3 regions of the Bacillus sp. WC2507 genome follow, and region 1 is predicted to be linked to each of the others. Evidence: riboswitches for the same ligand, from Rfam matches in the RefSeq annotation. Region 1 holds a riboswitch; each other region holds the start of a gene.
The links. A riboswitch is a leader RNA that binds a small molecule or an ion and turns the genes downstream of it on or off. The one in region 1 is predicted to bind S-adenosylmethionine.
Positions count from the first base shown of each region.

Region 2: another riboswitch for S-adenosylmethionine. It lies ahead of ACUN28_RS00570 (ABC transporter permease); the one in region 1 lies ahead of ACUN28_RS27700 (methionine ABC transporter ATP-binding protein).
Region 3: another riboswitch for S-adenosylmethionine. It lies ahead of mtnW (2,3-diketo-5-methylthiopentyl-1-phosphate enolase); the one in region 1 lies ahead of ACUN28_RS27700 (methionine ABC transporter ATP-binding protein).

Region 1 covers NZ_JBQXPN010000001.1:5,278,372-5,289,062, forward strand. Annotated here, with positions in the region: gene ACUN28_RS27670 (MarR family winged helix-turn-helix transcriptional regulator) at 212-694, shown strand; gene ACUN28_RS27675 (ArsA family ATPase) at 771-1,952, shown strand; gene ACUN28_RS27680 (DUF3926 domain-containing protein) at 1,945-2,136, shown strand; gene ACUN28_RS27685 (HXXEE domain-containing protein) at 2,195-2,659, shown strand; gene ACUN28_RS27690 (MetQ/NlpA family ABC transporter substrate-binding protein) at 2,833-3,687, opposite strand; gene ACUN28_RS27695 (methionine ABC transporter permease) at 3,709-4,374, opposite strand; gene ACUN28_RS27700 (methionine ABC transporter ATP-binding protein) at 4,364-5,383, opposite strand; SAM riboswitch class I at 5,507-5,613, opposite strand; gene ACUN28_RS27705 (cysteine hydrolase family protein) at 5,856-6,419, shown strand; gene ACUN28_RS27710 (hypothetical protein) at 6,960-7,097, opposite strand; gene pruA (L-glutamate gamma-semialdehyde dehydrogenase) at 7,513-9,060, opposite strand; gene ACUN28_RS27720 (TSUP family transporter) at 9,214-9,984, opposite strand; gene ACUN28_RS27725 (CamS family sex pheromone protein) at 10,080-10,691, opposite strand, start outside.
Region 2 covers NZ_JBQXPN010000001.1:98,711-109,401, reverse strand. Annotated here, with positions in the region: gene ACUN28_RS00615 (NAD(P)-dependent alcohol dehydrogenase) at 22-930, opposite strand; gene ACUN28_RS00610 (hypothetical protein) at 1,085-1,849, shown strand; gene ACUN28_RS00605 (FAD-binding oxidoreductase) at 1,974-3,410, shown strand; gene ACUN28_RS00600 (MFS transporter) at 3,407-3,940, shown strand; gene ACUN28_RS00595 (DUF3981 domain-containing protein) at 4,019-5,737, shown strand; gene ACUN28_RS00590 (multidrug effflux MFS transporter) at 5,856-7,115, shown strand; gene tnpB (IS200/IS605 family element RNA-guided endonuclease TnpB) at 7,297-8,415, opposite strand; gene ACUN28_RS00580 (lipoprotein) at 8,785-9,288, shown strand; partial or broken gene ACUN28_RS00575 (DUF3951 domain-containing protein) at 9,305-9,521, opposite strand; SAM riboswitch class I at 9,695-9,800, shown strand; gene ACUN28_RS00570 (ABC transporter permease) at 9,938-10,691, shown strand, end outside.
Region 3 covers NZ_JBQXPN010000001.1:1,651,281-1,661,971, forward strand. Annotated here, with positions in the region: gene ACUN28_RS08930 (nitroreductase family protein) at 120-737, opposite strand; gene ACUN28_RS08935 (GGDEF domain-containing protein) at 1,069-2,361, shown strand; gene ACUN28_RS08940 (serine hydrolase domain-containing protein) at 2,452-3,588, shown strand; gene ACUN28_RS08945 (NAD(P)-dependent oxidoreductase) at 3,593-4,471, shown strand; gene ACUN28_RS08950 (DUF3909 family protein) at 4,477-4,809, shown strand; gene ACUN28_RS08955 (hypothetical protein) at 4,861-5,136, opposite strand; gene ACUN28_RS08960 (1,2-dihydroxy-3-keto-5-methylthiopentene dioxygenase) at 5,444-5,956, opposite strand; gene ACUN28_RS08965 (methylthioribulose 1-phosphate dehydratase) at 5,934-6,572, opposite strand; gene mtnX (2-hydroxy-3-keto-5-methylthiopentenyl-1-phosphate phosphatase) at 6,569-7,228, opposite strand; gene mtnW (2,3-diketo-5-methylthiopentyl-1-phosphate enolase) at 7,225-8,469, opposite strand; SAM riboswitch class I at 8,534-8,641, opposite strand; gene ACUN28_RS08980 (pyridoxal phosphate-dependent aminotransferase) at 8,706-9,884, opposite strand; gene ACUN28_RS08985 (carbon-nitrogen family hydrolase) at 9,899-10,691, shown strand, end outside.

The DNA of each region.
Region 1 (10,691 bases):
TACATTCATTTTATAGATAAATATATTTATCATGATGGATTTTTATGTAAATTCTATTTTTCGATTTATAAAACTATCATAAAAAACATTATTCCACATATAGTTTTCTGGCTTATCTGAAAAAACAATCAAAATGATTGACATTTTTTTCAATTCCACATAAACTAAAAACAAATATTACGAACCTCGAAATATACGGGAGTGGAATTAATTGTTGCAATATGAACATTTTTTAGACTTACTGCTAGATAACGCCAAGAAATTTTTCTATCCTGAGGAATGGGTAAGCCTAGATTTAACACTTTCTAAAACAGAAGTATTTTGTTTACTTTGGATGGAGCGAAATACAGATATTACAATGACAAAAATTGCTGAACTTCTTGATATACCGATGAGTACAACGACGGGCGTTGTAAATCGCCTTGTAAAAAAGGGGTATATTGAACGGTACCGTGATGAAAACGACCGACGCATTGTATTAATTCGTTTAACGGAAAGCGGTATAATGCTCGTTCAAGAAGTAAAACAAAATGCAGCCCATTACTTTAGCTTAGTGACAGAAGCATTATCAGAAGAAGAAAAAACATTCTTACTACAAATCTTCCAAAAGATCATGAATCACATTGCTACGTCACAGCAAAAAACAGAAGAAAAGGTTTCTACACCTAAAATGAAAAACATTCCGATTGAATAAAAACCCTAATAGGGTTTTTATTCAAGAAAATATTTCGTAACTCGTAATATTCGACATCCGAAACAAAGGGGATATAATGATGAGAATTATTTTGTATACAGGTAAAGGCGGCGTAGGAAAAACTAGCATTTCAGCAGCAACAGCATTTCAAAGTGCAAAACAAGGATTAAAAACATTAGTAATGAGTACAGATCCTGCTCATAGTTTAGGAGATTCATTTGGTATAAAGCTATCTTCTGAGCCATTAGAAATTCGTGAAAACTTGTGGGCACAAGAAATTAATACGATTTATGAGATGGAAAAAGGCTGGGGGAAATTACAGAAATATATTACACTACTCTTCACTTCCAAAGCAGCTGATGATATTACAACAGAAGAATTAACAATGTTTCCTGGTATGGAAGATTTAATTAGCTTACTTCGCGTACTCGATTATTATAAACAAAACACATATGATGTTATCATCATTGATTGCGCTCCAACAGGAGAAACTTTAGCAATGCTCAGCTTTCCAGACATGCTCGGCTGGTGGATGGAAAAATTATTTCCTATTAAAAGAAAAGTTTTAAAAGTTGTTCGCCCTGTAGCTCAACCACTTCTTGGTGTTCCTCTTCCAACCGATGATATTATGGACGAATTAACAAATACACTTGAACAGCTCGGAGAAATGAGAGATATTTTATCAAATCGAGAAATAACAAGTATCCGCATCGTTGTAAATCCCGAAAAAATGGTCATTAAAGAAGCTCAGCGAAGCTTTACTTATTTAAATTTATACGATTATAACGTAGATGCCATTATGATTAACCGCGTCATTCCTAACACTGTCACTGATCCTTATTTTCAAGCATGGAAAGATACTCAAAAAAAATATAAAACATTAATTCAAGATAGTTTTCAGCCGCTTCCTATTTACGAAGCTCCTATGTTTGAACAAGAAGTTGTCGGTTTGTCCATGTTAGAGCGTGTAGGAGACACTTTATTTAAATCAGATTCTTCTCCTACCGAAGTGAAATTTAACGGGCGCACTCAATATGTAAAAAAAGATGGTGATGAGTATATTTTCGTTCTCTCCATTCCCTTCTCAAACAAAAGTGAACTTTCATTAAATCAAAAAGGTGATGAACTTATCATTCGTTCAGGTTCTGTGAAACGGAACATCACATTACCAAAAACGTTAACACACCTTTCTATTCAAGGAGCTAAGTTCGAAGAAGATGTACTAAATATTCGGTTTGGAGGTGTAGTACATGCATGAGGAACTACTAAGAAAGGTAATTCGTACAAAAATAAAAGTCGGTATGAATATATTAGAAGAGTTACCTACCCCAATCCAACAATCAGCTAAGCAAATACTAAATATTTTGCAAGAGGAGCTAGCTACTTATCCGAAAGAACAAGAGCATCACGAAGATAATTTAAAAAGTATCATAATTGAATGAACATCTCTGGATAGAGAGCCTTTCTAGGCTTTCTATCTCCATATTGGAGTGATGTAAGTTGTTGAAAAAACATTCCACTATTATGCTTTGGATTATTCCCTTTTTATTTTTCATTCATAACCTTGAAGAATCTTTCCAGATGCCACGATATCTTGCTAATCAATTTTCGATTACTTTTATAACTAGTCAACAATTTTTCATTGCAATTTCTGTATTAACTCTCTTTGTTTTACTTATCGTCTTTCTATATCAACTGAACTTCTTGTCTTCTATATACTGGATTATTTTTATACAAGGGGCTATCTTCTTCAACTCTGTTCAACATATTATTTTGTTTTTTATTTATCGTTCCTATAATCCTGGCGTAATATCAGCTGTTTTCATTGCTATTTTTTCTATTTTCTTTTTTTTATCCCAAAAATACTTAATTCATAACAAGCAATTCGTAATTACACTTATTTTCAGCTTATTTTCTTACCCCATTATAATTTGGATTATCTTACTACTCGCTAGCTACTTTTAGTAATAAAAAAAGACCAGGAAAACTCCTGGTCCATTACTCTACTTAACAAACATTGGATTCTACGTTATACAGAATTGGAAGGTACAGAATTAGGGTTTTGTTTGTTAAGTAGATTATATGTTGAACGAGCTAACAGCGGAGGGGTTCCTACTGTTAATCGTTAAACCCACTAATTATTTTACGATTTTTTCAAGCTCATCAAGTGAAAGATCTACTGAAATGGAACCATCATTTGTTTCTTTCTTAATTGCATCTGTTACTTCTTTTGAATGATATAGTTCAATTACTTTTTTCAGTGTTGGATCATCTTTATCTTTTGTACGAGCTGCAAAAATGTTAATATATGGCTTCGCATTTTCATTCTTTGGATCTTCTAAGAAAATTGGATCCTTCGCTGGATCTAATCCAGCTTGACCAGCAACACCGTTATTAATAACTGAAGCTGCTACATCTTTTAATACACGAGGTGTTTGCTGTGCGATAACCGGTGTAATTTTTAACTTCTTCGGATTTTCAGCAATGCCGCTTGGGTCTCCAAATAAGCCAAAGTCTTTCTTAAGCTTTAATAATCCAGCTGCATCAAGAAGTTTTAATGCACGAGCTTGGTTCGTTGGATCATTTGGAATCGCAATTTCTGAACCATCTGGAATTTCATTTGCCTTCTTATATTTTTCAGAGTATAAGCCCATTGGTGCAATTTGCGTTGTACCAACAGCTGTAATATCTAACTTATGCTCTTTTTTAAATTGCTCTAAGAAAGCAACGTGCTGGAATGAGTTTAGTTCAATATCTCCATCAGCTAACGCTTTATTTGGCGTTGTGTAATCAGAGAACTCAACCAGTTTAACTTTAATTCCTTCTTTTTCAGCTTTTTCCTTTACAATTTCCCAAGCGTTTCCATCCGTTCCAGTTACACCAATGCGAACTGTTTTCTCTTTTGCTCCTGCCCCCGTGTCCCCACTTGAGCAGCCGCTTAATGCTGAAATCCCTACGATTGCTGATAATGCAAATGCTAAAATTTTCTTCATTTTCTTTTCCCCTCTTCCTTTTTATGATCTGCGTAAAAAGACTTTCGCAAAGTAGTTTCCTAAGTTTTGAGCTACCTGTACGAGAATAATAAGTAAAACGACCGTTACGAACATAACTGATGTATCAAAACGTTGATAACCATATGTCATCGCTAAGTCACCAAGACCGCCACCACCGACAAGCCCAGCAACTGCAGAAAATTCAATTAAACCAACTGTCATAAATGTAACCCCTAAGATCAATGGCGCTAACGCTTCTGGCACAAGAATTTCAAAAACAATTCTAATTGGTGAAGCTCCCATTGCTTGTGCTGCTTCAATTACCCCCTTCGGAACAGAAACAAGATTTGTTTCAACCATTCTCGCAATACCAATCGAAGCGACTAACGTCATTGGGAAAATTGCTGCTGCTGTTCCAATCGTCGTTCCAATAACGCTTCTTGTTAGTGGGCTTAAAGCTACTAAGAAGATGATGAATGGAACCGGGCGAATTGTATTAATAATGATATTAAGAATAGAAAAGACCCATTTATTTTCTAAAAAGTTTCCTTTTCTCGTTACATATAACAGTAAACCTAGAGGTATACCAAGAATTGTAGCAAATATAAGGGTTACAATTACCATTAAGAGGGTATCCCCCGTCGCATCTACTATGCGTGGCCAAAATATACTCCAATCAACTCGCATGAGCTTCTACCTCCTTCAGCTGCACTTGCAGTCTTAGATGTTGTAATGCTTTTTGAATTTCTTTCTGCTCACCTTGCAGTTCCACAAGTAGATTTCCAAATAGCACATTTTGAAGTTCAATAATATTTCCGTACAGTACGTTTACATCGACGTTATAGTTTTTCGCGATATATGATAGTACTGGCTGCCCTGTCTCTTCACCAGTAAATGTTAAGCGATAAATCTGTCCACCATTTTGAATTTTCCCTAGAACACTTTCCGGTAAATGATCATTAATAATAGAGCGTACAAAGTTTTGAGTTGTCTTTGTTTTTGGTTGTGTGAAAACGTCAAACAGTTTTCCTTCTTCAATAACCTTTCCCTTCTCCATTACAGCTACACGGTGACAAATTTCTTTCACAACATGCATTTCATGTGTAATAAGAAGAATTGTTACATTGTATTCTCGATTTACTTTCTTTAATAAGTTCAAAATTTCTGTCGTTGTTTCTGGATCTAAAGCTGATGTTGCCTCATCACATATAAGAATGTCTGGCGATGTTGCAAGTGCTCTTGCAATACCAACACGCTGCTTTTGTCCGCCTGATAGTTGCTCTGGATAATAGTTTGCTTTATCTTCTAATCCTACAAACTTCAGCAGTTCATTTACTCTTTCTTTTATCTCATTCTTTGGTACTTTCGCTAATTTTAATGGATAAGCAATATTCCCAAACACTGTTCTTGAATTAAATAAATTAAAACTTTGAAAAATCATCCCGATTCTTTGTCTTAGCTTCCGTAATTCTTTCGTCGATAAGGATGTAATATCTTTATCATCTATTGAAATCGTTCCTGCCGTTGGTCTCTCTAACATATTTACTAGGCGTAATAACGTACTCTTTCCAGCGCCACTAAAACCGATAATGCCGAAAATTTCGCCCTTCTCAACTGATAACGTTACATCCTCCACCGCATGAACAGATTGCCCACCTGATTCATATACTTTACTTACATTGTTAAAAGAAATCATTTTTTCCCCTCCTATATGCTGTAAAAACTTGAAGTAGAGCTTTCGAGGTAAAATAAAAAGTGCTCTCCTTCTTATCAACCATAAAGATAAGAAGGAGAGCACTTATATGTACTCGTTCACATCTTCTCATCTTCCAAGCCTTTTATAAGGCTTGCTGGAGTTAGCACGGTATTAAAAAAACCGTTGCTGAGGTATCGTAGGGCCAGTCCCTCCACCTCTCTGGATAAGAATGTATCGATTTAATTGTCGTTTAATTAATTCTCATTATAGAACTCAGAATAATAAGAGTCAATACATTTTTTAGAAAAATATTAATTATTTCTCTATTAAAATTTTTAAATAAAAAATCACAATACAAATAGTAATTTTTAAAGTTATGTAAAATTCTCCTCCTTCATATTTTTTAAAAGGAGAATCCTCTCTATACATTGAATACCATTATTTGAATATGAAATCGGAGGAAGATAAATATATGAAAACAGCTCTTTTACTCGTTGATATTCAAAATGATTATTTTCCGAATGGAAAGATGGAATTGCGTAATCCAGTAGAAGCAAGCGAATATGCTAGCCAGCTGCTACAATTCTTTAGAACGAAAAACGAACCTATTTTTCATATCCAACATGTAGCAATAAAAGATGACGCTACTTTTTTCCTACCAAATACAGAGGGTGTACATATTCATGAAAGCGTACGCCCACTTAGAGAAGAAACCGTTATACTCAAACATTATCCAAATAGTTTTCGCGAAACCGATCTTCTAGAACAATTACAACGTTTAGACATTGAGCACGTCGTCATATGCGGGATGATGACTCATATGTGTATTGATGCTACTGTAAGGGCTGCTTTTGATTTCGGCTTTCCATGTACCGTTATACATGATGCTTGTGCTACAAAAGATCTTTCCTTTAAGAGTGCTACTATACCAGCCGTTTATATTCATAACACAATTTTAGCTAGTTTAAATGGAGTATATGCAAATGTAATGAGTACAGAGGAGTTTTTGGCTACAAAAAAACACTCCCTTCAGTGAGCAAAACCGAAAAGAGTGTTTCTTGTCAAACCATAGATTTTCTTTCAAATTGTATTATACAGGAAATCCTTAAAATGAATACTAAAAAATGTGACTAATAAGTCAACTTTTCTCGTTGATTTGTTTCTATTTACATGTTTATCCTGATATTAATAGGGTTTAGCTAGTTCTAATCACCGAATAGTAATATATGGAAATCACTTTCGGTTCAAATGAATTAGCTTCCCCTATTATAGGGTAAGTTAAAGCATACATTGTCCAAAACGTTAAATATATAACCATAAATGGCCATTGAAAAATAAATCCTATATTTTCAATGGCCATTTACTTTTCGATATAAGCTCTATTATTCGTTGGTTTTGTTGTATCTTTAAAATAACGTTTAATCAAAAACAGAGTTATGTGTAGCAATGGAATAAAAACTACTAATTTATATATATTTGAACGATGAATAACTTACCTATTTTCTTGTGTTTGTTTACACCATATACAAAAAATCAGGGAAAACGTAATCAAAAACGTAACATATTATTTATCTGTTTATTTTTGCTTCTTTTTCAAATACTCTGCACGCAATTTTTCAATTTGCTGCTTTTTATCAAATTTGGCAGGCGTCTGTTTTTCATGAAACTTTGCCACAGCTACCTGACTTTTGTAATCCAATTGATATTTTCCCACTTTGTTCACCTACTTTTCTTGTCTTTAAAGAGAATCTATTCAACAAATATAATATACCTTATTTTACTGAAGTAAACCTTATTTATTAGTTTTTCTACTTATATCTATCTTAATCCGAATATGATTTTATTCAACTAATCTGCCCCGTTAGTTTAAGCAGGAAACTTCACAATCTCAATAGAGTAAAGCCTATTGGTATTAAAATTTTTTGGACAATCTATGGTTGGTTTTTAGTTCTTTAGAGAATTTATTGTTTATTAATTTTATTTTAGCTTAGTGGAAAATGAAAAAGCGTATATAAAATAGACAATATATATAATTAATTTGTAGACCCATTCATGCTTTAAACCACATATAGAAATTTTTTCAAAAAAAAGAGATCTTCGCAGACTGCGAAGATCTCTTCTACTATTTCTTATAAAGTTTCAGAAGTAGTTTTTGCTTGCATGTGAAGTGCTAAGTAATCAGGGCCACCAGCTTTAGAGTCTGTACCAGACATGTTAAAGCCACCGAATGGTTGGTAACCTACGATTGCACCAGTACATCCACGGTTGAAGTATAAGTTACCCACATGGAATTCTTCACGTGCTTTTTCAATATGGTCACGGTTGTTAGTAACAACAGCACCTGTTAAACCGTATTCTGTATTGTTTGCAATTGCAAGTGCATGATCAAAGTCTTTTGCTTTACAGAATGCTACTACTGGTCCAAAGATTTCTTCTTTCATTAAGCGAGCATCTTCTGCAACGTCAGCAACGATTGTTGGTTGGATGAACCAGCCTTTAGAATCGTCTCCTTCGCCACCTGTTAAGATTCTACCTTCTTCTTTACCAATTGCAACATAGCTCATTACTTTATCGAATGCAGCTTGGTCATTAACAGGACCCATGTTTGTACCTAATACAGCTGGGTTAGCTACTGTTAATTCTTTCGTTAATTCAACCGCACGATTTAATACGTGATCGTATACATCTTCATGGATTACTGCACGAGAACATGCAGAACATTTTTGTCCTGAGAATCCGAATGCTGATGCAACGATAGATTTAGCTGCTAATTCAAGATCTGCTTCTTTATCAACAACGATTGTATCTTTACCACCCATTTCAGCGATAACGCGTTTTAACCAAATTTGTCCTGGGTTTACTTTCGCTGCACGCTCATAAATACGGATACCTACATCACGAGATCCAGTGAAGCTCACGAAACGTGTACGAGGGTGATCTACTAAGTAGTCACCAACTTCAGAACCATTACCTGGAACGAAGTTTACTACGCCAGCTGGTAAGCCAGCTTCTTCTAATACTTCCATGAATTTCGCTGCTACTACAGGAGTTGTACTAGCTGGTTTTAGTAATACTGTGTTACCAGAAACTAAAGCAGCTGTTGTCATACCTGCCATAATTGCGAATGGGAAGTTCCAAGGAGAAATGATAACACCTACTCCTAGTGGAATGTAAGAGAAACGATTATATTCAATTGGACGGCTTTCTACTGGAATTCCGTCTTTTAATTTTAACATTTGACGACCATAATATTCCATAAAGTCGATTGCTTCTGCTGTATCAGCATCTGCCTCATTCCATGGTTTACCTGCTTCTTTTACAAGAATAGCAGAGAATTCATGTTTTCTGCGACGAACGATTGCTGCAGCACGGAATAAAATGTCTGCACGCATTTCTGGTTTTGACTTTCTCCAAGTTTGGAATGTTTCATCCGCTACTTGCATTGCTTTTTCAGCTAACTCACGGCTTGCTTTTGAAACGCGACCAACAAGTTCCTCTTTATTTGCAGGGTTTACAGAAACAATTTTGTCTTCTGTAGTGATCTTTTCTCCCCCAATAATTAATGGATAGTCTTGTCCAAGATAAGATTCTACTTTCTTTAAACCTTCTTCAAACGCTAATTTGTTAGCCTCTACTGAAAAATCTGTAAATGGCTCATGTTTGTATGCTACTACCATTCTTTTTAGCCTCCCCTTAGAAAAACGTTTACATTTTACAACATTATTCTACACGATAATTTAGATTTATTCAAATATTCCTAGACTTATATTTTAAAAATTAATTAATTTTTAAAATATAATAAAAAAATAGAGTTATACATACGTATAACTCTAAAAAATATGAGTATATTCCAAAATGTTTTTTCCGATTAATAAAATAGTTACTAATAAAAATAAAGTCCTTACATATCCAACACCTTTTTGAACTGCAAACTTCGATCCAAAATAAGCGCCCAAAATCATCGATAATCCCATAATAATACCGTATTCAAAATGAATTACGTCTAAAAATAAAAAAGTAATTAAAGATACGATATTACTAACAAAGTTCAAAAGTTTTCCAGATGCTGCCGCTTGAATAAAATCCAAACCAATTAATAAAAATGCAAAAATTAAAAAGGATCCTGTCCCTGGTCCAAAAAATCCATCGTAAAACCCTATCATTAAAATAACAAAGAAAAATATTAATGTTTTTCTTTTCGTCATCTTCTTATAGGTAGATACACTTCCCCAATCCTTTTTCGCAATAATATAAATGGCAATAAACACCAACATTACAAGTACTAACGGACGTAAAATATCCGGCGGAATAAACTTTACTACTAAAGCACCTGCGACTGCTCCTATAACAGTTAACGGGATTAACTTTCCTACAATTTTAAAATCGACCTTTCCCGATCGAATAAAATAAATCGCACTCGTAAACGTCCCCATCGTTGCAGCTAATTTATTCGTTGCAATTGCCGAAGCTGGTGGTAAACCAACAAACATAAGTGCTGGAAGCGAAATTAATCCTCCACCGCCAACAACTGAATCAATAAAAGCTGCTAAAAATCCGAATGCAATTAATAAAATAATGACTTGAAAACTCAATTCGTCCATGTGCTTTACCCCTTACCCCATTATTTATAACATTTTAAATTATAACAAAATTCTTCAAGAAAAAAAGCCGTTCCATAAAGGAACAGCCCTCCTATTTAATCTAAAATTTTCACAAATGGTTCATCTTGCTTCGCTTCACGTATAATAATCGCTTCTGGGCGTTCTACAGATTTAATCGTTACTTGTACTTTCATATAATTCGGGAAGTATTCCATAACAAGCCCAGCTACATATTGTGTAAAGCCAATTATTTCTGCTTTCCCATTAAACTGGACAGGAATATCAAGCTTTATTTCTCTTAATTCATCATCTCTATACATACCGGTACCGATAACAGCTGTATAGTCGCCTTGGAAATAATCGCTTAGTTTTGATTTAAAGTTCGATACTCTCGCCAGATCTTCACGTTTATTATCTGTTTTCGCTTGTTCAGATGGGAACAAATAATATTTCTCATTAATTTGTTTCCAATCCTCAACCGTTTCGCTGCCTTTTTCGACATTCGCATAAGAAACAAAGTTACCTGGTACGAGCGAAGACTTCGGAGCCTGACGATAAATTGCAAATGTTATCGGAAGGGTTTTGGTTTCAGGATCTCGTTGATGCATAACTTTCAAGATTTCTTGCGCCATTTTTTTCCCTTCAGCTAACATTTTTTCATTCGAGATTGTAGCTTCACGCGGGTAACCATGCTCTTCCTCGTAATA
Region 2 (10,691 bases), 5.2 Mb from region 1:
ATGTTATTTTCTGAATATATTTTATTTTAAGGTAATCGAAACATTTCCTTTTTTATGCCCTTTTTCTACATATATATGAGCTTCAGTAATTTCTTCTAATCGGTAAGTTCTATCAATAACAGGCTTTAAATGTTCTGCTTCAGTTAGTTTTTTTAGTAGAATCATATCTTCTTTACTTACTTTTGCCATCATTCCATTCACAGATACATATTTCCCATTAGGTGTTAATGCCTTTTCACAAAGGGATTTTTTATGTTTTCCAACTGCATCAAATATAATATTGTAGCGTTCACCCCGCTTAGTAAAATCTTCTTTTGTATAATCAATTATTTTATCAGCTCCTAAAGATTGCACGAGTTCAAAATTTGAATGACTACAAACAGCCGTAACGGTCGCACCAAAATATTTAGCAAGTTGTACGGCAGCTGTTCCTACTGATCCAGAGGCACCATATATGAGCACTTGTTGTCCTTTTTTTATACGGCCCTTTCTCAGGAAATGTAATGCTGAAGTTCCGCCAAAAGAAATAACTGCCGCTTCTTCATACGTCACATTGGTAGGTTTTAATGCTATTAATCCACTTTCATGTACACATGTGTATTCGGCATAACCACCAAGGTTTAGTTCTGTTAATGCAAAAATTGGATCTCCTTTTTTAAATTGGGTTACATCTGTTCCAATTTCCTCAATTTCTCCAGCTAATTCTACGCCGAGTATAGGTTTTCTCGGTTTTCTGAAACCTAATATGATCCGCATAGGAATCCAAAATAAGAGGGGACTATTAAAGCCGCGTATTCTACAATCTCCAGTCGATACACTTGTTGCATGAATTTTAATTAATACTTCGTTCTTTTTAGGTGTAGGTTTCTCTATATTTTGAAGCTGGAGAACGTTAGGTGGTCCATATTTTGTGCAAATCATTACTTTCATAATAACCTCCCGAATTTCGTTGTTTTTATTTACATCATATTTAAACCTTTCATCAAACATGTTGTTATTTAGAGTTGAATTTAAATAAGGACATTGGAAATCATATAGATTTAAAAGATAAAAAAGTGGTATTATTTGGTAAAGGGGGATTTTTATGAAGAAAATTATAGTAGCTTCTAGTTTATTACTTACAATTGGTTTAGGGGTAGGGTGTAGTAGTGATAAAGTATCGAAGACGGGTGAACCCAAAACGGCATCAGTAAAGAAAGAGAAGGATTTAGCCGCAAAAGATGTTTTTAATAAGGCGTATGAGAACTTAAAAAATGAAGAGTATGTAACGGTGATGCAGGATATGGATATAAAGGCTGATGGACAAGAACTGAGTATAATGAAGGCTAAAATACAAATAGAGCTGAAAACAAAGAGTTCTCGTGCTGAAATGAATGTTTCGGGTACGGATATTATCATTTATGGTGTAAATGATAAAATTGTTGGTCAAGTGAAGAATCCTAATACAGGTGAAGTTATATCTATACCAGAAGAGAAATTAAATATTAGTGGGATGAATGCAGCCAAGAGTGTGAAAGAGAATGTAGAAATCCCACCAGAAATTGTACAAAAAATGAAGATGGAAAAAAGTGGAGACAAATATAAATTAAAGGTCAGGTTAAAAGGAAAAGATGCAGAGAGTATTTTAGGTAGTATAGGTGAAACGCAGAAGAAAGCATTAGAAGCACAAAATGCAAAGGTAGAAGAGATAGATGCAGAATATATGATCACAAAAGATTTTAAATATGAATCATTAAAATTGGATATAGTTGTGAGTAGAAATAGTAAGGAGAAAGCAAAAATTATGACGGATATAAAATATACATCATATGAAAAATTTGATCCCATACAGTTGCCAGTAACGAATTAATTGATTTGAAGAGAGATGCCTAAAAGAGCAAGGGTATCTCTCTTTTTTCGTTACTAACATATTTTCTTCTTAGAAAAATATGTACAATATGTAGTGAAAGAAATTCAAACAAGGAGAGTGTCATTTGAAAAAAAGAAAGATAGTAGTTGTCATTGTAGCGTATACCGTTTTGTTAGCGGCGTCTGTACATACGTATAAAAAACAACTCGATCATCCTATGATGAGTGATGTCGGTAAATTGCTCCCGACAAAGATTAAACGTGTTGAAAGTGCTACGGATGAGCACTCGTTAATAAAATTAGTGCAAGATGCAAAAGTTTCAGGAGAGAAAATTTCGATTGCGGGTATGCAGCATAGTCAAGGCGGTCAGACGTATTATCCGAACGGTACGATGCTTGATATGAAAGGGTATAATAAAATATTAGAATTCGATGCGGAGAAGAAGAGGATTAGGGTGCAAGGCGGTGTCACCTGGAATGACATTCAAAAGAAAATCAATCCATATGGTCTTGCGGTTCAAGTGATGCAATCTCAAAATATTTTTACTGTTGGTGGTTCATTAAGTGTAAATGTACATGGGCGTGATATTCGTCATGAAGCATTGATTGATACGGTCGAATCCTTTCGACTATTAATGGCAGATGGTACTGTACGCAATGTAAGCAGAAAAGAGAATACGGAGTTATTTCCATATGTCATTGGTGGTTACGGGTTATTTGGTGTTATTTTAGATGTGACGTTAAAGTTAACGGATGATGAATTATATGAAACGCACACAAGAATGCTAGATTATAAAGAATACGCATCTTATTTCAAAGAAAAAGTGAAAAAAGATGAAAATGTTCGTATGCACTTAGCGCGTATTTCTGTTGCTCCAAACTCATTTTTAAAAGAGATGTATGTGACAGATTATACAGTGGCACAAAATCAAAATATGAGGGAAGAGTACAGTGAATTAAAGGAAGAAAATATTATAGCTGCACCGAAATTTTTGCTTGGGTTATCGCGTTATAGCGAATGGGGAAAGAATACGTTTTGGGATATACAAAGAAATTATTTTGAACGTACAGATGGAAAGTATGAGACGCGAAATAATGTTATGAGGTCAGATAGTGCTTTTATGGAATATGAAAATCCGAATAGGACAGAAGTGTTACAAGAATACTTTGTGCCCTTAGATTCTTTCACAAAATACATAGATGATTTACGTAACACATTAACTAAAGAAGAGCTGAATTTGCTCAACATTACGATTCGTTACGTGGAAAAGAATGAAAATGCAGTTTTATCCTATGCGAAAGATGATATGTTTGCACTAGTTCTTTTAATTAATCAGGGACGCTCTGAGAGAGAGATAAAGAAAACAGAAGGTGTCATTCGGAAGATGATCGATGTTACTTTAAAGCATAATGGTAGTTATTATTTACCGTATTATTCTTACCCAACGAAAGAACAGCTAAAGAAAGCATATCCTCGTATAGAAGAATTTCTTCAGAAGAAGAAGGAAGTAGATCCAGAAGAGAGATTTGTGAATTTATTTTATAGGGAGTATACGAAATGACATATAGAAGATTTGTAGCCTCACAAAGTATCATTATGATGGCGGGAAGTATGGTATTTCCCTTTTATATATTATTGCTTCGGAACGTTGGAAATAGTTTCTCACAGTTTGGTTGGGCGTATGGCTTATTTGCTTTAACTTCAGCACTTGTATATCCGTTAGTAGGAAAGATGTCTGATCGAGTAGGCGATCAAAAATTATTAATTATATATGCTTGGTCCATGGCGATATTAATGCTTTGTTTTCCGATCGCCACGGAAGTCTGGCATGTATACATTCTTCAAATTCTAATGGGTATTTTAGGGGCTGTGCAGCGTAATACGGAGAAGACATCGTTAGCACGAAAAGTTGTGCAAGAAAATGCTGGTTATGAGATTGGAAAATATCATGTGTGGACATCGATTGGAGGAGCAGTAGCAATTATTGCAACGGGATATTTAGTAGATTTCTTTACGATTGGTACCATTTTTTATATTGCATCTATCTTATATGTAGTGAGCGGAGTTGTATTAAGTAGTAAAAAAATATAAACATTCCCATTTTTACCTGTATACCCTTTATTTGTTATACTAAAGGGGAAAACAAAAGAAAAGGGGACATTGCCTTTGATGAAATTTTTAATTTTAGCTATTCTCACTTTGTTTTTAATTCCATGGACAAGAAGCGGTAGTAAACTGCAAGCAGTGGATAAGAAAGAGGCTGGGAAGGTTGTAAGGGGTAAGAAATCATCTATTTTAGTTATTCCTATTTTATTTTGGATAGGTATTGCAATCTATGAATATCTTTGGCTAATTGATGATCGAGCAGATTCGATTCTTACTCATTATTCTGTTGCAGTAGCAATTTTAATTGGGCTTGTTTTATTTTCACAAGAGAAGATAGGGAAATTAGAAGGGACATTAAAAGGACTTCTAATGTTTGTTTTACTCGCAAGTTACGGTTATTTTGGTTATTTACACGATATAGTAATCACGCAAACGAAGTATGATTCTGTTGTTAAAGTAGAGAAAGATATTTCAGAGCCATTTACTGAAAATGATCAGCCGTTTACAGTGCCGCCAAAGACAGCGGAGAATAAGATGAAAAAAGTATTTGGGGATATTCCGAAAGTAGCTTATTTTGAGCTGGGAGAATTAACACCACAAATGGTAAATGGTGAGGCTTTATATGTAGCACCGATTGAAGTTTCAGGATTTTTTAAAGCACGTAAGGCTGAGACAATTCCAGGGTATGTAACGATGTCAGGTACGAATCCTGATGCGGAAGCGAAGCTGCACCTCGGTTATAAAATGAAATATGTGCCGAGCATGTTTTTTGGTAATAAATTAGAACGTGTCGTTCGAAAAGCAGAACCGGATTTAATTTTTAAAGGGAAGCCTAAATTCGAAGTTGATGATCAAGGGAAACCGTATTATACAATGACGTATGGTGAATTTATTTCAGGAAGATCTGGATTTGAGGTAGAGGGTGTTGTAGTAGTAGATGCACAAACAGGTGAAGTGAAAAGATACGATAAAGGAAAAGCGCCTAAATTTGTTGATGGTGTGTTAAATCACGAGACCGCATCTACATTAAATACGTATTTTGGTAAATATATTCATGGATTTTGGAATACAAAATTCTCGCAAACGGATATGAAGATTCCGACTGAGTGGGGAACGAAAGAAGGAGTTACACCAATCTTCGGTAAGGATGGAACGCTATATTACTTTACTGATTTCACCTCTCCGAAAGAAGGAGTAGATTCTGCGTTAGGTTACTCGCTTATCGATGCGCGTACAGGTAAGTTGTATTACTATAACGGAAAAGAAGTAAAGGGAATTATGGATGGTTCAGCTGCTTCGGAAGTAGTGGATAATTCCTTTAAGAGAGAGAAATGGCACGGAACGATGCCGGTTATTTATAACGTGTATGGTAAACCTTCTTGGATTGTACCTGTTATTGATGACGGAGGATTAGTACGTGCTCACACGGTTATCTATGCTTCTAATGCGAAAATATTTGCAACAGGTTCGACACAAAAAGAAGCGCTTGAGAATTATAAAAATGCGTTGAGTGGAAGTGGAGATTCATTTAGACCGACTTCAAGTGGTAAAGAAGCACAAAAAGAAGGTACTGTACAACGTGTATATAAAGAAAAATCAAGTGAAAATACGATTGTGTACGTACTATTAGAAAATGAGCAAAAAGTATTTATGGTACCAGCGAAGAAATTCCCATATGCAATGTTTACAGAAGTAGGGGATCCAATCCAAATCACATATTTAGACACAGGAGAAACAATGGCATCTGTATCTAAATTTACAAATAGTAATTTGAAAAAGTAAAGCGATAGAAATTCTATCGCTTTTTTTTACAGTATAAAACAGGAAAATGCACTATACTTGACGTATGTTTATGTTGTAACTATAATTGTTACGATTTAGTATGTATCGGAAAGGGTGAATTGAAAAAGTGAATGAAGTTAATCACGAAATATATAAACCTGTAAAGATGAACAGGTTATGGATGATTCTTGTACTAGGGACACTTACGGCGATCGGGCCATTATCTATTGATATGTATTTGCCTTCGTTACCGAAATTAACAGATGATTTACAAACGGGTGCATCCCTTGCGCAGCTTACATTGACAGCTTGTTTGCTTGGGCTATCAGTAGGACAGTTGTTTGTCGGTTCAATTAGTGATATTTACGGAAGACGCAAACCTCTTATTATTGCTCTTATTATTTATGTTGCTTCTTCTTTACTTTGCGCTATTGCGCCATCTATTTGGAGTTTAGTATTATTACGCTTCTTACAAGGAGCTTCAGGATCAGCAGGGATTGTTATATCACGTGCAATGGTACGTGATATGTATTCAGGTTCTGAAATGACGAAGTTTTTCTCGCTGCTCATGTTAGTAAACGGAGCAGCGCCTATTTTGGCACCGATTATTGGGGGACAATTACTACAGTTCACAACATGGCGCGGTGTCTTCATCGTTCTTGGAGCAATTAGTGTATTTATGTTAATATCAGCTACTTTCGTATTACGTGAAACATTACCTCCTGAAGAAAGAGAAACAGGTGGTTTGTCAGGGACATTGGCGACGTACGGAAAACTGTTAAAGGATCGTCTGTTTATGGGATATGCATTGTCACAAGGGTTAGTAACGGCGGCAATGTTTGCGTACATTTCGGGATCACCATTTGTGTTGCAGAACATATACGGAGCATCACCACAGCAATTTAGCTTATTCTTTGCGATTAATGGTATCGGTATTATTATTGCTAGTCAGGTTACGGGCCGTTTAGCGGGGAAAGTGAATGAGAAGACATTATTTGTTTCCGGTATTATTATTGCAGCTGTTGGTGGTTTATCTTTACTATTAACAATCGTACTAGGAATAGGTTTAATTGGTGTTTTATGTTCCTTATTCCTTGTCGTGTCAAGCGTGGGGGTTGTATCAACAACTGGGTTCTCATTAGCGATGAGAAATCAGAAACAAGCTGCAGGAACAGCATCAGCTTTATTAGGCTTATTACAGTTTATTTCAGGAGCACTTGTTGCACCGCTAGTAGGTATTGGTGGAAGCAACACCGCATTACCGATGGGAGTTGTTATAGCGCTTTGTGAAATTGGTGCTGTATTATGTTATCTATTTATGGCCAGAAGAAGTGAGAAGCAGTTTGAACTGCAACAAAGACAAAATTTAGAGGCTTAATAAAAAAGAGCTGATTCAAATATTTTTTGAATCAGCTCTTTTTTCATTTTTTGAAATAACGCATACAGTTTCGTAAGGTGATGCAAAAGTTATTTGCTTGAACTACTCACCACTTAACGTCCTTACGGACTGTTTGAAGTGGGAGATTCCTAAGTACAGAAGCCTAGTGGCTTCTAATTCATTAGGCTATCCCCGTAGTTCCTACGGTTAGAAGCCTTAAAGCTTCATTTTTAAGATTGATACTTGCGTTAATATCTCTGTCGTGATGACTATTGCACTCAGGACAATCCCATTCACGAAGATTTAGATTCTTAACGTCTTTATTTTGATACCCACAACAAGAACATAATTGGCTTGAAGCAAATGTTTTGGATACCGGAATGACTTGTTTTCCATACCATTTTGCCTTGTATTCTAGCAACGTTCTAAATTGTGACCAAGATACTTCACTAATCGCTTTTGCTAACTTATGATTTTTTAACATATTCGATACTTGTAAATCTTCTATACCGATAACATCGTGGTTTTTGATGATTTCAGTTGAGATTTTGTCCAAGTAATCTTTTCTAGCATTAGCTATGTATTCATGAATTCTAGCTACCCTTACTCGTTGTTTATTCCAGCGAGAAGATCCTTTCATTCTTCTAGAAAGAACACGCTGTGCTTTTGCCAACTTCTCTTCCAATGAGCGAAAAAATTTAGGGTTTTTATAGGTTGTTCCATCTGACAAAATGGCGAAATCTTTTAACCCTACATCCATTCCAATATAAGAATGTGTTTTCGGAAGTTCTTGCACTTCTGTTTCAACTAACAAGGACACAAAGTATTTACCAGAAGGGTTCCGTCTAACCGTAGCATTTAAAATACGTCCCTTTACTTCACGACTTTTGGCAAATCGAACAAGACCTAGTTTCGGCAATTTCATTTTGTTTCCCACAACAACAATGTTTTCATTTGTTTGTTTTGTGGTATAAGATTGTACGTTGTTCTTTTTAGATTTGAAACGCGGGGCACTGTTTTGTTTTTTAAAAAAGCGTGTGTAAGCATCCGCAAGGTTGCGAACAGACGATTGAATAGCAATACTATCCACTTCTTTTAGCCAAACAAACTCTTTCTTCATGGCAGGAAGTTTGGCAGAGCATGTACCATATGTCAAACCCTTTCCTGTTTCTTTGTATGCATTATCCCATAGAGATAGGAAGTGATTGAATACAAAACGAGAACAACCAATCGTTTTATTAATCAGGATCGCTTGTGCTTTATTTGGATAGATACGAAATTTATACGCTTTATTAATCATCCTTCGTTTCACCTCCATTTCGATATATGTCTATTATATACCAAACATACATTCGATTGATAGTGAAGTGATTATTACAAATTTCCTGGTAATACTTTACATATGTCGAACGATTAAGATGACTTCCTGTCATCTCTTGTTCGAAGCCAATTCATCTCCCACCTACTCGCTGGGCTACGTCCTTCACGATCCTTGAGGAAGGAGTCTTCTTGGCTAAATTGATAAAGTGACGATACTGTGACAAAAATGTTGGTGTGTATATTAAGATATCGTCTTAAGTGTAAAAAGTAGGGTGTTCTCGGTATAATAACAAGTGGAGATAAAATAAACTATAATGAGTAATAGCTGTAGATAAAAGGAGAAGAAGAGATGAAGAAGGTTTTGGGTATTGCTGTAATGGGAAGTATGCTCCTTCTAGCAGGGTGTAATGGAAATAAAGATACGAAAGAACCGAAAGAAAAGGTAGAGCAATCTACTGAACAAAAAGAAGAGATAAAAGAATACCTTGCAGTACATGAAAAATACGATATAAAAATAAATAAAGAAATTAATAAAGCACTGCAGTTATTTGAAGTGGCAAAAGAAAAGGGCGGTAAGGAAATAACGAATGCTACATATAAAGAAGACGTGCAAAAGGTAACGACGAGCATGTTAGAAGATATTGATCATATACGTAAAGAAATTCGTGTTCCAAAGTCGAAAGAGAAAGAACATGAGGTATATGTTGGTTTCTTGAATGAATCAGAACAAGCGATGAAAAAATTACAGAAGTTAGCTAAAGAAGAAGATTCATCGTTGATTCGTGATATAGAAATTAATTTTGCAACAGCATCGACATACTATAAACGTTTTCAAGCAGAAACGAAAAAATAACCTTGCGCATGCAAGGTTATTTTTTCTTCTTACCATCTCCGTCTTCATCCTCGGATACTAATACCTTCTGTTCTTCGTGAAATTCAGAAATTGTTTGTCCGGTAATATTATCGAATGGAGTTATAAAAAGAAGTGATACGTTTCTTTTGAATAAAGAGTTTATAGAAGCCGATGATGACAAGTATAACGATGGTTAATGGTAATCCTATAGTAGCAAGAAGTAAGGAATCCATTTTATAACTCCTTTAATACAATTTCTTTTTATTATAAGCGAAAGATTGTAATTTCAATAACTAGCATCGCAGAAAACTGATTTTTCTAAATATATCTAATTTGATTGACTTTTCATTTTTTCAGAATTATAATTCGAAATATACAATTTGAACCAAATAATAATATAGCAATTTACTTATCCAGAGAGGTAGAGGGACTGGCCCTATGACACCTCAGCAGCGGGTTCTATAACAGGAACACCGTGCTAATTCCAGCAAGCAAGTCTTGAAAGATAAGTGATGGGCCTTTGTTTATTAAGCCTTGATCTTATTTTTTTAAGATCAAGGCTTTTTGTATTCTAAAAAGAGAAAAGGGAGTAATGGGGAAAATACGTTAATAAAACTAAGTAAATTTATGTGTTTAGGGGGTTATTGAAGTGTATGTAATTAAAAAATTATCGGTTATGGTATTCACACTATGGGTTATTACGACAGTGACATTTCTAATTATGCATATTATTCCAGGCGATCCATTTTCATCGGATGCGAAAATCTTTCCTGAAGAAGTGATACAAAATATGAGAGCAAAGTATCATCTTGATGAACCGTTATGGAATCAATATGTTGCGTATCTAGACGGCGTAGTTCATTTTGATTTTGGTGAATCCGTTCAATCGACGGGGCAAGGCGTATCAGAAATTATAACGACAGGATTTGGTCCATCAGCGATTATTGGTTTACAAGCACTTGTTATTTCATTATTAGTCGGAATTGCAGCAGGTACATTTGCTGCTCTCTATCACGGGAGAGTAATTGATTATGGTGTGAGTTTACTTGCGATTCTCGGCATATCTATTCCAAGTTTTATTTTAGCACCACTATTTATACAAGTATTCGCTATTCAATTTGAGCTCTTACCAGTAGCGTCTTGGGGCACATTCGAGCATACGGTGTTGCCATCCTTTGCATTAGCGTTAGGGCCAATCGCGGTTATTACAAGGTTTGTTCGTTCTAATATGATCGAAGTTTTGCAGAGTGATTATATTAAGCTAGCAAGAGCGAAAGGTATACCAATTAAGAAGATTATTATAAGACACGCTCTTCGGAATGCAATTGTTCCAGTACTTACATTTGTTGGACCGTTAATGGCTGGGCTTTTAACAGGGACTTTCGTTATTGAAAAAATATTTT
Region 3 (10,691 bases), 3.6 Mb from region 1:
AAAAAGAAACGAAGGTAATGAAATTACCTTCGTTTCTTTTTATTCCGTAAAAACCCGATCGGTGTGAGCTAATAATCAGTGGGGGATGAAGAATCCCTACTGATTAAAGTTTCACTTTATTATTTTGCCCATTCACTCACTTGTTCTACGCTCATTCGTGGTGCAGGATGGCCTTTTAAAGTTGATTCACCAATTGTAATAAGCATAATTGGTACGTAGCGAGATGAAACATTGAATTCTTCTGTAAGTGCTTGTGGGTTGAAACCACCAATCGCACAAGTATCCCAGCCAGTTGCTTTAGCTGCAAGCATAAGTTGCATTGCTGCTAATGATGCATTTGAAAAGGCTGCATCTCTTGGGAATTGCTCACGAGCATATGCAGACTCAATATTTTTAGCTAAGCGCTCTTTCGCTTCTTCTTTCATAAATCCTTGTTCTACAATTGGACCATAAACTGGTTCAACGTTTTTATAAGCTTCTAAATCACCTAAAATAGCGACTACAGCAGAAGCATCAAGAATTTGTTGCTGGTTATAAGCAATTGGATGTAATCGTTTTTGTACATCTTCACCTTGGAATACAAGGAATTTCCAGTGCTGTAAGTTCCAAGCAGAAGGTGCTTGAGCAGCGCCCTTTAAAATCTCGTGTAACTCTGTAGATGAAATTTCTTTCTCTGGGTTGAATGCACGTGTAGATGTGCGTTCATATAGCACATTAAAAAAGTTGTCGTTTGTCATTATTTATCCTCCAAATTACATATCAAATTATGAAAAAATAAATGTAATATATTCTACTTACATTTTGTAAGTTGTCGAATTTAAGAATATAATATCTTTATTTTAATTGTCAAGTTTTAAAGAGGAATCTAGGGCATTCGTACAAACGATACAATTCCTATAATCATACACTAAAAAAGGAATTTATAGAGTGAAAAAGCGAAGATAACATTCTCAATTAGCTTGTTAATATGTATCCCTCACTCATTAAAGTTTTTAGAGAACAGTTTTTTATAAAATGTTTGTGAGGAATTCAGTAGAACAAGATATATGAAGTGAGTGAAGACTAGTGATGAACATACTACATTTTTTATTAGAGAATACGGTTTTCCAAGATGTATTACAAGATCTTCAGTTAAATGTCCTTTATATAGAAAATGGATGCACACATCAGCAAACGATAGAAAATATCCATCCAAAATGTATGTTTATAGCAAATAGTTTTGAAGAAGGAGAAGTATTGTTTCAGAGGACTAAACCACATATTGTAATTATGTATGTAACAGATGTTTCTCAAATAAAATATATAAAGAATATGTATAATCCACAAAGTACATTTATTGTAATTTGGGATCAACAGATAACAAGCGAGTTTGCAGAGGTACTTACGTTAGGAATACGTAATATTGTGATAGCCCCTGTGACTCCACAAATGGTGTTAGAGGAAGTGAATAAGAGTTTGTATCAACTTTCTTTAGTGAGGCAAGTAGGTTTGCAACAAGAACTACTTCAAACGATGTTTGATTTTCAAAATGACCTATTATTTATAGTAGAAGACGATGAGATTGTTGATTGTAATACAAATTTTTTAGAGTTTTTCGGATATGAAAATTTGTTTACCTATCGTGAGCAACATTTAGTATTTGCTGAACATTTGATTAGAGAAACTGGATACTATTCAACAACTCATGATATAACATGGTTAGATGATACATTATCCTATGATAGAAGAATTAAGATGTCCAATTATGAAGGGGAAGTGTCAACTTTTTTATTGCGTGCGACACCACTGCCAGAAGATTTATCAAGATTTATTGTGAAGTGTACAGAGATTACAGAATTAGATGAAATCTATCGAGAACAAGAAAGGCTTGCTATGATAGATTCATTAACAGAGATTTATAATCGTTTGAAGTTCCAACAAATACTAGAGGCAGAATGGGATAATGCAATGCGTAACGATGAAAAAATAGCACTTATTTTATTTGATATAGATAATTTTAAAACAGTAAATGACACATATGGTCATGATTTTGGTGACTTAGCATTAATTCAGCTTGCAGAGCTTATGAAATCTAAAGTGGAGCAGCAACATGTATTTGCAAGGTGGGGAGGAGAAGAATTTATTATATTAGTAACGAATACAGTAGAAAAAGAAGCATTTCAGGTTGCGGAATCATTACGATTTTTCATTGAAACAAAGCAATTCTCAGGAATTTCGAAATTAACAGCGAGTTTTGGAGTCGCGTTATATGAACAAGGGATTACAAGAGAAGAATTAATGCAACGAGCGGATATTGCATTATATGAAGCAAAAAAAAATGGGAAAAATCAAGTGTGTGTATATAGAAAAGAAAAAAAGTGATTTTTCGCAACAAATTGTTGCGATTTTTTTTTATTGTTTGATAATAGAGTGTGGGGGGGATTTTGAACGAAGGAATTATGGAGGAACAACATGATAAAAAAAATAATGACGATGGCTTCGCTGTCTGCTGTATTTTGTGGTGGAGTATACTATTTTCTCTATAATCCCAATATAAAGGAAAGCACTGTATTAACAACTAAAGTGAATCCTACTATTGAATCAGAAGTACAAGAGAATATAGACGAAAAAGAAGAACAACAAATTGATTATGCTAGTATATCTCAAAAATTAGATCAATATTTAATAGGAAAGCAATTTAATGGAACAGTTTTAGTAACAGATAAAGAGCATGTTGTATTGAATAAAGGCTATGGATATGCTGACGTTCGAAATAAGATAGAGAACACGCCTCAAACAAAATATCGTATCGGTTCTATTACGAAAACAGTCGTGGCCACATCTATTTTACAGCTACAGGAACAAGGGAAGCTAAATATTCAAGACAATGTAAATAAATATATTCCCTCTTTTCCAGTAGATAAAAATATCACCTTATATCATTTGTTAACACACACATCAGGTTTACCAGAAAGTGGAAAAGGTAAAGTGAATGCGGCTTCCCGTAAAAATTTAGTAAATTGGATTGGAAGTCAAAAATTAGAATTTCCACCAGGATCAGGTTGGAGATATACAGATTATAATTATATGGTGCTTGCTTATATTATAGAAAGTATATCAAAAAAACCTTTAGGAGATTACATAAAAGAAAATATATTTGCTAAAGCAGAAATGCATGAATCTGGTATGGGAAATATGGCTCAGGGAGATCAGCATTTTACTAAAGGATATGTAAAGAAAGAGAATGTACTTGAACCTGCACAAAAATTGTTAATGGATTGGTTATACGGATGCGGTGAGATGTATACGACAGTTGGCGATATGAAGAAGTTAGACGAAGCGATTATAAATGGGAAACTTCTTTCTGAACAAAGTATACAAGCGATGTTTTCACCTTCAGCAGAACGAGAATATGCATTTAGTTTTTATATATATCCGGATTATTTTCATAATCATGGTGTACTATCTGGTTGGAACACTTTCAATAATTTTAATAAAGAAAAAGGAACTTTTGTTATTTTATTTTCAAATGTGAAAAATAGTATGGATGATGAATTTAATAAAGAGTTCCGAAAGACGGTAAGTGATTTATTAGAACAAAGGGGATGAGAAAATGGAACGTAAAAATGTATCAATAGGTTTCATCGGTATTGGTGTAATGGGAAAAAGTATGGTGCGTCATTTAATGCAAGACGGTCATAAAGTATATGTATATAATAGAACGAAAACGAAGACAGATTCTTTAGTACAAGATGGTGCGAATTGGTGTGATACACCGAAAGAGTTAGTGAAGCAAGTTGATGTTGTAATGACTATGGTTGGATATCCACATGATGTAGAAGAAGTGTACTTTGGGATAGATGGAATTTTGGAGAATGCAAATGAAGGCACGATAGCAATTGACTTCACGACATCTACACCAACATTGGCAAAACGTATTAATGAAACAGGTAAAAGTAAGAATGTATATACGTTAGATGCGCCTGTATCTGGAGGAGACGTTGGTGCGAAAGAAGCAAGACTCGCAATTATGGTTGGTGGCGAGAAAGAAATATATGAAAAATGTTTACCGTTATTTGAAAAACTAGGAACAAATATTCAGTTGCAAGGACCAGCTGGAAGTGGACAACATACAAAAATGTGCAATCAAATTGCGATTGCTTCTAATATGATTGGAGTATGTGAAGCTGTTGCTTATGCAAAAAAAGCTGGACTAGACCCAGATAAAGTATTAGAGAGTATTTCAACGGGGGCAGCAGGTAGCTGGTCATTGAGTAATTTAGCTCCTCGAATGTTGAAGGGAGATTTTGAACCAGGGTTTTATGTAAAGCATTTTATGAAAGATATGAAGATTGCTTTAGATGAGGCTGAAAAATTGCAATTACCAGTACCAGGTTTAAGTTTGGCGAAGGAATTGTATGAAGAGTTAATGAAAGATGGGGAAGAGAATAGCGGAACACAAGTGTTATACAAAAAGTACATAAGGGGGTAATTGAGATGGATCTTCAAAAATTTGATGAGATGATTGATGCTGTACAACGAGCAACTTGTATACAAATTAGTGAAAAACAAAAAGAAGCTTTTAAACAAAAATATGATTTTGAACCGAAATTCGAATATGGACGAGATGAGAAAGGGCATTACGTCATTCGAACTTCAAAAAAGATGCTAGAAGAAATGGAATTTTATTTGGCATTGAAATATGATCGTGATGGAGTTGATCTTTATATGCAAGCAGAGATTGACGGTATATGTCACGTATCTGTTAGCTATAATGAAGATGTCCTACATTTACAAGAATTGTTTCAATTTCTAGAAGAAAATAAATAAAAGTCCTCATTTGAGGGCTTTTATTTATTTAGGTATATTTAATTTTTATAATTATAAGCTAGAAGCCCGGCGGCACCGTTCAATTGGGAATGGAATAACTTGCGCGATGTGATTAGGACCAAATTGTTTTGTACGAGCATGGCGTACTATATAAAATGCACACAGAATTGAAACAGGAATAGCACCGAACAAACCAAAAAATAAAGCGCTTACACAAGATGCGACAAAACCTAAAACACCAACTTCTAACTCTTCCATAATAGCTCCTAGAATAACAGGAAGTGCTCCACACGTAACCCCCAGTATAAGTGCGATAAGTAAACTCATGATTATCCCCCTCTGTTTGCGATATTCTTTTCCTTTTTAGTTAATTGTAGTATATCATATACAAAACAGAATTTTCAGAAAAAATTCAAAAAAAGTTCAATAAATGTTCAAAAAGTATTAAGAAATACACTTGAAAACTAGAAGGAGAAGATTGTTTTTGAACGGATGGATTCATACGTTTGAGAAAAATAAAAAATCAGGCTTATTTCATTTTTGAAATAAGCCTGTTCCATAGGAGGATGTATATATGTAGAGTGAATAAAAGGTTGGAAAAGGGGGTCCAAGTCCTTTTATTCAACTAACTACCTTAATAGATTGGAACCCAGCCTTCAGTTGTAACAAAAATACGAATAGCTACAACTTGGCGATCATCTTGCAAGGTAAAATAATGTCTTGCATTTTCAGGAACAGATATGAGATCGCCTGGCTCAAGTTCAACGTCAAAGAACTTCCCATCTTTTCCTTCAATAGCAAAGATGCCATGCCCACTAACAATAAAGCGAACTTCATCATCAGTATGATGGTGTTCTTTTTGGAAATTAATTAACAATTCATCAAGGTTAGGTGTGCTATCAGAAAGTGAAATGACATCATGTGCTTTATAACCTCGGCGCGCTGAAACATCAGCGATTTCTTTTGAAAACACAGCTAATATTTCAGCCTTGTTTTCATCTGTTAACGAATAATTTTCATTTAAATGAGTAGGAAGCTTAGAGATGTTCCATTTCTCATATAAAACGCCTTCCTCTTGTAGAAATTTAGATACTTCCACCTCATTTTCAATGCGAGTATTTATTTCATGAATACGAATTTGCGCCATTAGAAACGCCTCCTTGAATTGATAATAGTTTTATATGAAATTGGAATAAAAACTCGTAAGCCTCTAATCTTTTCTTTGCATCAAAGCTATCTCGTCCCCATACGGTAATACCATGGTTACGGATTAATACTGCTCCCGAGTCACCTTGTATATGCTTTCGGAAGTTTTCTCCAAGCGTTGGGATATGGGCATGGTTTTCAATAATAGGAATGTGAATTGTTGCATCTTCTTCCCAAATATCGAGAGCTTTAATAATTTCTTGATTTTGAAGGGTGACTACATCACCATATAAATTTGTGATGACATTGTTATCAGTTGTATGAACATGAAGTACGCACCCGGCATTCGTATTGTTATAAATATGTGTATGCAAGATTGTTTCTGCTGAAGGACGTAATTCAGTCTCTAATACGGGAACCCCTAGATAATCTACTAATAGAAAATCATCTGGAGTAGTTTTTGTTTTATCTTTACCACTTGCTGTAATGAGAAAAGTAAGTGGTTCATGACTAACCTTTATAGAAATATTACCACTCGTTGCTGGAAACCAATTTCGTGTTGTTAATTCTTTTTTTATCTCGCTTAAGTCATACCATTGACGAAACAGTTGTTTCATAATTTCACCTCCAACAAATGTTTTAATGCAGCTTGAACATCGTGAAATGTTTCAAAAGGTGTATAAGAAATATGATTTTCTTCACACTTTTTAATAAGGAAATCACGAGCGAACACTTTATCCGCTTGTTTCGCAGCTTGTAAATCAGTAATTGAATCTCCAATCACAATATGGAAGTCATTCGTATCACTTAATTTACGGATTAGTGATGATTTACATAATCCGCAATGATTTTGACAATGATGATCACAAGGATGAGGCCACTTAACGGTAATGTATTCACTTGAAAAATCTGTTTCATTACAGTAAATTCGCTCTTTTGGAATGAGTCCTTGTAAGAGTGGATAGACGAAGAAATCCATTCCACCTGATATAACGTAAAAAGAAATATTCTTTTCATTTACAAATTGTATAAATTCATGAAAACCACTACGGATTTCAGCAGTTTCTATTAAAAACTGAATCATATCATCGTGCAGATTAGTAGGTATTAATTGAAATAATTGAGAAACACCTTCTTGAATAGACAGCTCTTGTGATAAAATTCTATTCTTTACTTCTTCGGCTTCTGGTGGTGCGAATTTTTCCATAATGGACATAATGTTATCATTATTTGTAATCGTTCCATCGAAATCACAAAATACTTGAATACTCATAATTTCACCCCATGAGAAGGATTTCCCCATATTTGTAGTGCACTATGCAAATTTATGTCATTTACTTCATGGAGTGGTTTATTTTGCAAAGTAGCATCAATTGCAGTACGGAAAGCTTTACCGCCGCCCTGTGCTCCATTTGGATGTCCGTGTATTCCTCCGCCAGCATTAATAACAACATCTTTACCGAAATCTCGTAGAATAAAGGGAACGAAACCAGGGTGAATACCAGCAGACGGAACAGAAAAACTCTTCTTGAAAAATGCATCGTCTTCAGTTAAATGTTTTGAGATAGCAAGAACTTCCTCTTTTTCTAACGCAACACTTCCGTATGGAGATGGGAATAATGAAAAGTCAGCGCCAGCATAACGTAATAGCTTTCCGAGTAATAATGGAGATGAAATTCCATATAACTTTGATGCTGAGTAAGCACCACTTACAGCAGGGTGTGCCATAATAGGGACTGGGATTTCATCATCTTCTGCAAGTGATTGTAGTACATCTAGTCCGTAAGCAAATACGTTAAATAATAGAATATCAGCCCCAGCTTGCACTGCGCGTTTCGCATTTTCTTTTAAATCAAAAGTTCGTCCTGTTAAATTTACGGTATATAACGTTTTATGTCCGTATGTTTCATATACGGATCGTAAAACTTCTTTTCCAGATACAATGCGTTTCGTAAGAGGTGTTAATGTATTCTCAAATAATATTTCATCATCTTTTACTATATCTACACCACCAATTGCTTGATCGCGTAATTGCGTTTTTAAATACCCAATATTTCGTCCAATCATTCCTTTAAAAATACTCATTAAAAGGGGACGATCATGCACTTGTAAAAGGTTTCGAATACCATCTATGCCGAACTTTGGACCAGGAAAATGTTTTTTTAACTCGTCTGAAAAAGTTAAGTCAATTAATTTCACTTCGCCATCAAGTGATAGTTTTCCGAATGTAGTTGTTAAAATTGCTGGTAAGTCTGGACTGAAGTTTAATAACGGATATTCGATTTTAATAATCCCGCGTTTTACTTTTTTACGTAAATACGAATTGGTATGTTCTTGTTCAGCTAATTCCTCAACATGGATGACGTTACCTTTATGCTGTTTTAGTTGCTCTTGCAATAAGTGTGGCAAATGAGTCCAAGAGCCAATTGTTAAACCGAGTGCAATTTGCTCGGCCTTTTTTTCTAAGTTATGTGAATCATCATGGATTAAATACGTCGCTATAATTCCGCTCATTGTTATACCCTCCTAGTTAAATAAAAAAACCTCTCAGCTAAGGAGAGGTTTTTTTACAACCAGCTCCTTATCTGTCAGCGTAATGCTGCGAGAATTAGCACCGTGTCTACAATTATGTAGATCGGTTGCCGGGCTTCGTCGGGCTCGTCCCTCCACCTGCTCTTGATAAGAAGTATTTAGAAATGTTTAAATTTTTAAGATAACTGAATTTTGTCAGATATTTTTCATGTTGTCAATTATTTTTTGAAAAAATTTAATTTATCAATTCGATTAATGGCTTCTCGTAATCTATCTTCTGTATGCAAGAGACCAACGCGGACATAGCCTTCGCCGTGCTCACCAAATCCAACACCAGGAGCAACTGCAACGTGTGCTTTTTCTAGTAAAATATCAGAGAATTGCTCAGATGTATATCCTTCTGGTACAGGAAGCCATGCAAAGAATGATCCTGTTGGAATGTCTACATTCCAACCAATTGAGTGACAAGCTGAAATAAGAGCATTTCTGCGAGATTCGTAACTATTTACAAGATCTACGACGCAAGATTGTGAACTTAAAAGTGCTTCACGGGCAGCATCTTGAACTGCACCAAAAATACTAACATACATATGATCTTGTAATAAGTTAATTGTTTCAATGACACTTTCATTCCCTACGGCAAAAGCAATACGCCATCCAGCCATATTGAAAGTTTTCGATAAAGTGTAAATTTCAATTCCTGTATCTTTGGCACCGTCTGCTTGTAAGAAACTAACGGGCTTTTGACCATCAAACCCAATAGCACCGTAAGCAAAATCGTGAACAACTAATATATTATGTTTATTTGCAAAATGAATGGTCTCATCAAAGAAATCTTTTGATGCAGTAGCACCGGTAGGATTATTTGGATAGTTTAAAAACATTAATTTCGCACGCTCGGCAATAGAGTTATCAATTTTTGTATAATCTGGTAAAAAATTATTTTCTGCAATAAGCGGCATTGTTTCAAATTGTGCTTTTGCTAAAGCAACTCCTGATAAATAATCTGGATAGCCTGGATCTGGAACAAGAATAGTATCACCAGGGTTTGTAAAACAAACTGGTAACTCTACTAATCCAGCCTTTCCGCCAAACAAAATAGCAACTTCTGTTTTTGGATTTACTACTACATCATATTCACGTTGATAGAATGTTGCCACGGCTTCTTTTAAGCTTTCGTGTCCGCGAAATGGCGGATATTTATGATGAACGGTCTTTTCAGCAGCATTTTGTAAAGCTTTTACGATATGCTGCGGTGTTGGTTGATCTGGATTACCTTGACCTAGATTAATAACATCGTGACCAGCTGCAACGACTTTGTTAACTTTTGCAACAAGTGAAGCGAAAAATTGTGTTGGCAATGATGTTACTATCTCAGAAGGTTGAAATAATTTCATACTTTCCACCTCTTTTGAAAGTTGTTACAATTCTAGTGACAAATGATATAATCTTTCCAGTATTTTGTAAAGAAAAAATTATGAATGGGGCTGACAAAATGAAAGTCGCATGTATTCAAATGGATATTGTCTTTGGAGATGTAGAAAAAAATATTGAGAACGCTAAAAGTAAAATAAGCGAAGCGATGAAGGAAAGACCAGATGTTATCGTCTTACCAGAACTATGGACAACAGGATATGATTTAACAAGACTTTCTGAAATTGCAGATAGGGATGGATTGCAAACGAAAGAAAAGCTGAAAGAATGGTCGAAGCAATATGGTGTACATATTGTCGGTGGGTCTATAGCGAAGCAAGCAGAGCAAGGTGTTACAAATACAATGTATGTAGTAAACAAGGAAGGAGAACTAGTCAATGAATATAGTAAAGTTCATTTATTTCAGCTTATGGATGAACATAAATATTTAATCGCTGGAAATAGTACAGGTGAATTTAAGCTAGATGATGTTGAGTGCGCCGGCACAATTTGTTATGACATTCGTTTCCCAGAGTGGATGCGTGTTCATACTGCTAAAGGTGCAAAGGTTTTATTTGTTGTAGCAGAATGGCCATTAGTTCGTTTAGCACATTGGCGTTTGTTATTGCAAGCAAGAGCAGTCGAAAATCAGTGTTATGTTGTTGCATGTAATAGGGCAGGAAAGGATCCGAATAATGAGTTTGCCGGTCATTCTTTAATTGTCGATCCTTGGGGCGAAGTTGTTGTGGAAGCGAATGAAGAAGAATCAATTTTATTTGGAGAGCTTACAT